3 regions of the Comamonas sp. NLF-1-9 genome follow, and region 3 is predicted to be linked to each of the others. Evidence: predicted binding sites of a transcription regulator. Region 3 holds the regulator's gene; each other region holds the start of a gene.
What was found. The regulator FNR, encoded in region 3, switches genes on or off when oxygen is low (the NO sensors DNR and NnrR bind a similar motif). The targets are predictions, from matches to a motif close to TTGATNNNNATCAA.
Positions count from the first base shown of each region.

Region 1: KUD94_RS03275 (cbb3-type cytochrome c oxidase subunit I) is a predicted target of FNR. The motif match lies at 1,223-1,236, and genes of this name have one in related genera.
Region 2: KUD94_RS06510 (cation-translocating P-type ATPase) is a predicted target of FNR. The motif match lies at 1,495-1,508, and genes of this name have one in related genera.

Region 1 is NZ_CP078069.1:668,898-671,157, forward strand. Features, by position in the region: gene KUD94_RS03275 (cbb3-type cytochrome c oxidase subunit I) at 1-1,181, opposite strand, end outside; gene tsaD (tRNA (adenosine(37)-N6)-threonylcarbamoyltransferase complex transferase subunit TsaD) at 1,368-2,260, shown strand, end outside.
Region 2 is NZ_CP078069.1:1,334,513-1,336,772, forward strand. Features, by position in the region: gene KUD94_RS06510 (cation-translocating P-type ATPase) at 1-1,333, opposite strand, end outside; gene KUD94_RS06515 (sulfite exporter TauE/SafE family protein) at 1,555-2,232, shown strand.
Region 3 is NZ_CP078069.1:1,746,787-1,749,046, forward strand. Features, by position in the region: gene hemN (oxygen-independent coproporphyrinogen III oxidase) at 1-447, opposite strand, end outside; gene fnr (fumarate/nitrate reduction transcriptional regulator Fnr) at 594-1,316, shown strand; gene arfB (alternative ribosome rescue aminoacyl-tRNA hydrolase ArfB) at 1,378-1,782, opposite strand; gene KUD94_RS08410 (DMT family transporter) at 1,817-2,260, shown strand, end outside.

The DNA.
Region 1 (2,260 bases), 1.1 Mb from region 3:
TACATGAAGCCGCCGAACATCATGAAGCGCAGCGTGGGCGAATACAGCGCCAGCTTCATGCGCCCCCACATGGTGCCGGCCATGTTCACCGAGAACGCGGCCACCGGCACGATCATCATCATGCTCTGCACGATGGAGAGCGTGATCAGCCACTCGGGCACCGGCCCGCCCACCAGATGGTGGCCGCCGACCTGGGCGTAGAAGAAGGCCAGCGTCCAGAAGCCCAGGATGGACAGGTTGTAGGAGCTCACGCGCCGCCCTATCACCTTGGGCAGGAAGTAGTAGATCGCGCCGAGCGCCGCCGGCGTGAACCACAGGCCGAGCACGTTGTGGCCGTACCACCAGTTCATCGTCGCCTGCTCCACGCCGTAGTGCGCGCCGGGGAACTTGGCCACGGTGAACAGCAGCGCGATCCACAGCAGCGAGCCCACGTGGTACCAGGCGCTTACGTAGATTTCATGCGCCTTGCGGTGCACCACGGTGGAGATCACCGGAATGATGATGCAGATGAAGCCGGCCACCAGGAAGATGCCGATCTGCCAGGGGATCTCGAGGTATTCCATGCCGGCCGTCCAGCCCGCGCCAAAGCCGCCGATGGCGCTGGCGATGCCGACGTTGATCAGCGCGCCGCCCATCATCACGAACAGCGGCCCGCGCAGCGGCGTGCGCATCAGGCGCGGCAGCAGCCAGACGATGATGCCCAGCTCGCAGTTGGTGATCCAGCCGTAGAGCACCGCGGTGAGGTGGTAGGTGCGCATGCGCCCGAAGGTCTCCCAGGCCTCGCCCACCAGCCAGTCGGGCCAGTGCAGCTTGAGCGAGGCGGTCAGGCCCGCGAGCGAGCCCACCACCAGCCACATCACCGCAAAGCCGATGAACATGAAGGCCGGAAACGAGGTGGAGCGGTCGGCCGCGATGCGGTCTTCGAGCTCTTGCGGGTCTTCGGCCTGCATCAGCTCGCGGCCCTTGTCCTGGGTCTCGTCTATGGCCTGTTGCAAGCGCGCTTCACCGCCGGGGGTGAGCGATGGGTCGTCGGCCTTGCCCACCTCGCCCGGGGCAAAGATGGTGCCCGCCGCCTTGGGGTTTTCAACGAACAGCCCCTTGCGCATGGACCACATGAAGACGAAAAGTCCTATGAGGGACAGCACAAAGGCCGACAACAGGCTGACTACTGCGCTGTCCATGACGGCTTCCTTTTCTCAAGCATATTTTCGGAATGTGGGAATTGACGAAAATCAAGTATCGGGTAAACCCGCAGATTATAGGAAGCGCCACCCTCGCAAACTCCCAGATACCCTTACGCAGACCCGGGTTCTCCGCCCGCGCGCCGCAGCCCTCGGCCCGGCCGCGCCGCGCCTACACTTGCCGCCATGGTCCGCCTGATTCTTGGCATTGAATCTTCCTGCGACGAAACCGGTGTGGCGCTGGTGCGCCTGCCTGGCCCAAAGGCCCGGCCGCAGTTGCTGGCGCATGCACTGCACAGCCAGATCGCGATGCACCAAGCCTACGGCGGCGTGGTGCCTGAACTCGCCAGCCGCGACCACATCCGCCGCGTGCTGCCGCTCACCCAGGCAGTGCTGCAGCAGGCCGGGCTGGCGCTGTCCGCCGTGGATCTGGTGGCCTTCACGCGCGGGCCGGGGCTGGCCGGCGCCTTGCTGGTGGGGGCGGGCGTGGCCTGCGCCCTGGGCGCGGCGCTGGACCTGCCGGTGCTGGGCGTGCACCACCTCGAAGGCCATCTGCTGTCGCCCTTCCTCGGCGCCGATCCGCCCGAATTCCCCTTCGTCGCGCTGCTGGTCTCGGGCGGGCACACCCAGCTCATGCGCGTGGATGCGGTAGGCCGCTACGCGCTGCTCGGTGAAACCGTGGACGACGCTGCCGGCGAGGCCTTCGACAAGTCGGCCAAGCTGCTCGGGTTGCCGTACCCGGGCGGGCCGGCGCTGGCCCGCCTGGCCGAGGGCGGCAGGGCCCAAGCCTTCAGGCTGCCGCGGCCGCTGCTGCACAGCGGCACGCTGGATTTTTCCTTTGCCGGTCTCAAGACGGCGGTGCTCACCCAGGCGCGCAAGCTCGGTGACGAGCTGCCGGCGCACACTGCCGACCTGGCCGCCAGCACCCAGGCGGCGATCGTCGAGGTGCTGGTGAAGAAGTCGCTTGCGGCGCTGCAGCAGACCGGGCTGCAGCGCCTGGTGGTGGCCGGCGGTGTGGGGGCCAATGCGCTGCTGCGCGCACAGCTCGACGCGGCCTGCAGCGCGCGCGGCGTGCGCGT
Region 2 (2,260 bases), 410 kb from region 3:
TGGCCTGCAGCCGGCGCACCAGGACCCCGCGCCGCGCCAGCGCGGCGGCGCTCGCCAACATGGCCGCAGGCGTTGCCAGCGACAGCGCGCAAGGGCAGGTCACGACCAGCACCGCCACCGCCACCATCAGCGCGCGCGCCGGGTCCTGCGGCCACCACCACGCGCCGGCAAGCGCGGCGATCAAGAGCACCGCCAGCAGAAACGGCCGCGCGATGCGATCGGCCAGGCGCGCGAGATCGGGCTTGTCGCTCGCGGCCTGCTCCATCAGGCCGACGATCTGCGCGTAGCGCGTCTGCGCGCCCACGGCGCTAGCACGCATCTGCACCGCTGCGCTCAGGTTGTGGCTGCCGGCAATCACCGCCTCGCCCGGGCCGCGGGCCAGTGCGCGCGACTCCCCGGTGAGCAGCGCTTCATCGACGCGGGTGTCGCCGTGCACGATCTGGCCGTCGGCCGGAAATGCCGTGCCGGGCAAGACGCGCAGCAAATCGCCCGGGCGCACGCGCCGTGCGGCCACGCGCTGCCATTGGCCGTCCGGCTGCAGGCGCTCCACGGTCTCCGGCAGGCGGTGCATCAGCGCTTCAAGCGCGCCCGCGGAGCGGTCGCGCAGGCGCAGCTCCAGCCAGCGACCCGCCAGCAGGAAGAAGACGAACATGGTCAGCGAATCGAAATAGACCTGATGGCCAAAGGCCCCCTCCGGCTCGAAGGTGCCCAGGCTGCTGACTGCGAAGGTGATCAGCACGCCCAGGGCCACCGGCACGTCCATGCCTATGCGCCGCGCGCGCAGATCCCGCCAGGCGGAGCCGAAAAAGGGCCGGCAGGAAAACAGCATCACCGGCAGCGCCAACACCCATTGCGCCCAGCGCAGCAGCTGCTCGATGTCGGGCGTGATGGCGCCGGGCGCGATGTAGGCGGGCCACGCATACATCATCACCTGCATCATCGAGACGCCGGCCACACCCAGGCGCCAGAGCATGCGCCGGCTTTCAGCCTGGCGCCGCCGCCCGGACTGCAGATCGGTGACAGGCAGCGCCCGGTAGCCGCTGCCCGCCAGCGCCTGCATCCAGCGCGAGGGGCGCGTGGCCCGCTCGTCCCACAGCACGCGCCCGCGCTGGCCGGCAGCGCTCACCTCGGCACGCAGCACGCCGGGTACCGCGCCCAGGAGCTGCTCCAGCGTGACCGCGCATGCCGCGCAGTGCATGCCTTCGAAGGCGACGATCGATTCCCACTGCCCGGGTCCACCCGCGCCTGGCGTGCTGAAGGCCTGCCATTCGTCGCGCTCGTCGAGCACGCCGAGCTCGGGCGCGGCCGCAGCCGCCGAGCGCTGCTCCGGCATGGGCCAAACGGTGGAATTCAAGGCATCTGCTCCCTGCATCGCGGCAGTGCGGGAAAGGGGCTCTGGGGTGTGGGGGCTGCGCGGGCGCCGGGCGCCGGCAGAAATGCGCGCAGCAGTCTAACCGCGGCAGGCCGCTGCGGCGATCGAGGTCTGAGCGCTTCTTGCGCCAGATCAAGGGCGGGCCACCGCGCAGCGCAGGGGCCCCCTCCTAGAATCGCCCGATGCAGACTTCTCTTGCGCTCACCGGGCTGTTCATGGGCCTGGTTGGCAGTCCCCACTGCATTGCCATGTGCGGCGCAGCCTGCGCCGGCATAGGTCAGGCAGGCGCGCCGCGGGTGCAGCAGTCGATCGCGGTGTTCCAGCTCGGCCGGCTGCTGGGCTACGCCGCGCTGGGCGCGCTTGCCGCGGCCTCGATGCAGGGGCTGGGCTGGCTCACGCTGCACTCTGCCGCGCTGCGCCCCGTGTGGAGCCTGATCCACGTGGCCGCGGCCGTGCTCGGGCTGGCGCTGCTCGTGCTCGGCCGCCAGCCGGTGTGGCTGGACAGCGGCGCGCAGCGTTTGTGGCTGCGCGTGCGCCGGGCCACGCGCGCCGTCGGCCTGGGCGCGCCCCTGGGTCTGGGTGCGGCCTGGGCGCTGCTGCCCTGCGGGCTGTTGTACTCGGCCGTGCTGGTTGCGGCGCTGGCAGGCAACCCCGCCGGCGGCGCCGCGGTCATGGCGCTGTTTGCCCTGGGCTCGGGCCTGGCCTTGTGGCTCGGCCCCTGGGCGTTGCTGCGTCTGGGCCGCAAGGGCATGGGCAGCACGGGCATGCGTCTGGCGGGCCTGGCGCTGCTGGCTTCCGCCGCCTGGGCGCTGTGGATGGGCCTGGCCCATGACCGGGCGCCCTGGTGCGTGGTTACCTGAAGCCAAGCCGCGCGAGCGGCCTGCGGTC
Region 3 (2,260 bases):
CTCTATCGAGTATTCACCCTTGGGCGCGAAGGCAAAGCGCCGGCGCAGCATGGCCATGAGGTCGGCCAGTTCCTCGTCGTTCAGGAAGGTGGGCGTGCCGCCGCCGAAGTGCAGCTGGCTCACGCTCTGGCCGGGCCCGCCCAGGTGCTTGACGTGCAGGTCGAGCTCGCGCTCGACGTAGGCCAGATAGGGCGCGGCGCGCTCGTGGTGCTTGGTGATGATCTTGTTGCAGGCGCAGTAATAGCACAGCGACTCGCAAAACGGCAGGTGCACGTACAGCGACAGCGGCTGCGCCGCCAGGCTCGTGCCGAGCTGGCGCTGGGCGAGCGCGTGGCGGTAGTCTTCTTCGCCGAAGGCTTCGACGAAGCGGTCGGCCGTGGGGTAGGAGGTGTAGCGCGGCCCCGGCACGTCGAAGCGGGAGATGAGCTCTGGGGTAATCGTGGGCATGGCGGTCCTGAATGGCAATGCGGCCATTCGATGCAAACGCCAAACTGTCGCCGCCGCAGCCGCCACTGTCTTTGATCGCCGTCAAGGAATCGGGGCGGGCCCATCTAGAATCAGGCATCCCTGCCCCCACAGAGGACGAGCCCGCCATGCCCCACCGCGCCCTCCAGATCGCCTGTTCCCGCTGCAGCCTGCGCGAGCTGTGCATGCCCGTGGACATCAGCGCGGCCGACATGGAGCGGCTCGACACTCTGGTGACCACGCGCCGGCGCGTCAAGCGCGGCAAGCCGCTGTATTCGCGCGGCGACCGCTTCAGCGCGCTGTACGCGATCCGCTCGGGGTTTTTCAAGACGCGTGTCACGGCAAGCGACGGGCGCGAGCAGGTCACGGGCTTTCAGATGGCCGGCGAGATCATGGGGCTCGACGGCATCGTCTCGGACGAACACACCTGCGACGCGCTGGCGCTGGAAGACGCCGAGGTCTGCGAGATGCCCTACGACCGCATCGAGTCGCTGTCGCGCGAGGTGCCGGCGCTGCAGACCCATGTGCACAAGATCATGAGCCGCGAGATCGTGCGCGACCACGGTGTGATGCTGCTGCTGGGCAGCATGCGCGCCGAAGAGCGCGTGGCCTCCTTCCTGATGAATCTGCTGCAGCGCCTGCATGTGCGCGGCTTTTCCGAGGCCGAGCTGGTGCTGCGCATGACGCGCGAGGAAATCGGCAGCTACCTGGGGCTGACGCTGGAGACGGTGAGCCGCACCTTCTCGCGCTTTGCCGACGATGGCCTGATCGAGGTCAAACACCGCCAGGTGCGCATCCTCGATGGCGCCGGCCTGCAGACCATCGTGGACAGCGCCGGGGCTCGGCGTTGAATGCTTCACTAACCATAGCTGCATGCGCTTGACTGGCGGGCGTTGCAGCCATATTTTGCTCTCAATCGCGAGGCCGGCCCCGCAAGGCTTTCACGGCCCCGCGCAGGCGCTTGGCCTGCAGGCGTCGCTCGCGCGAGGCGCGCGTGGGCCGCGTCGCCTTGCGCGGCAGGACGGGGCGCGCCGCCTGCTCCACCAGCTCTTGCAACCGCGCCAGCGCGTCGCGCCGATTGGCCTGCTGCGTGCGATAGCGCTGCGCCTTGATGAGCACCTGGCCCTCGGCGGTGACGCGCGCGTCAGGCAGCGCCAGCAGGCGCTGCTTGAGCTCGGCGGGCAGGGCGGAGGCGGCCACGTCAAAGCGCAGGTGCACCGCGCTCGAGACCTTGTTCACGTTCTGCCCGCCCGCGCCCTGCGCGCGGATCGCGGTGATCTGCGCCTCGCGCTCGAGCAGCGCTGCCGTGGTTACCATCCCCGCTCCTTCTAGCCCTCGCCGATTGCCCTCCATGTCCCTGCTCTCGCGCCGGCAAACGGTCGGCCTCGTCCTGCTGGTGCTTGCCTGGGGCATCAACTGGCCGGTCATGAAGGTGACGCTGCGCGAGATGGGGCCCCTCTATTTTCGCGCGCTGACCATGTTCGGCGGCGCGCTGGTGCTGGCGCTGTATTTTCGCTCGCGCGGCCTGCGCCTGCTGCCGCGCGGCTGGTCCGAATGGCGCGCGGTAGTGGTGCTTGGGCTGCCCAACATTCTGGGCTGGCACGCCTTGTCCATCATCGGCGTGGCGCAACTGCCCGCGGGGCGCGCGGCCACGCTGGGCTTCACCATGCCGGTCTGGACGGTGCTGCTGTCGGTGCTGTTCTATCGCGAGAAACTGACCGGGCGGCTGCTGGTGGGCGTGCTGGCGGTCCTGGCCGGCATCACGCTGCTGCTATGGAACGAGCTGGCGCAGATC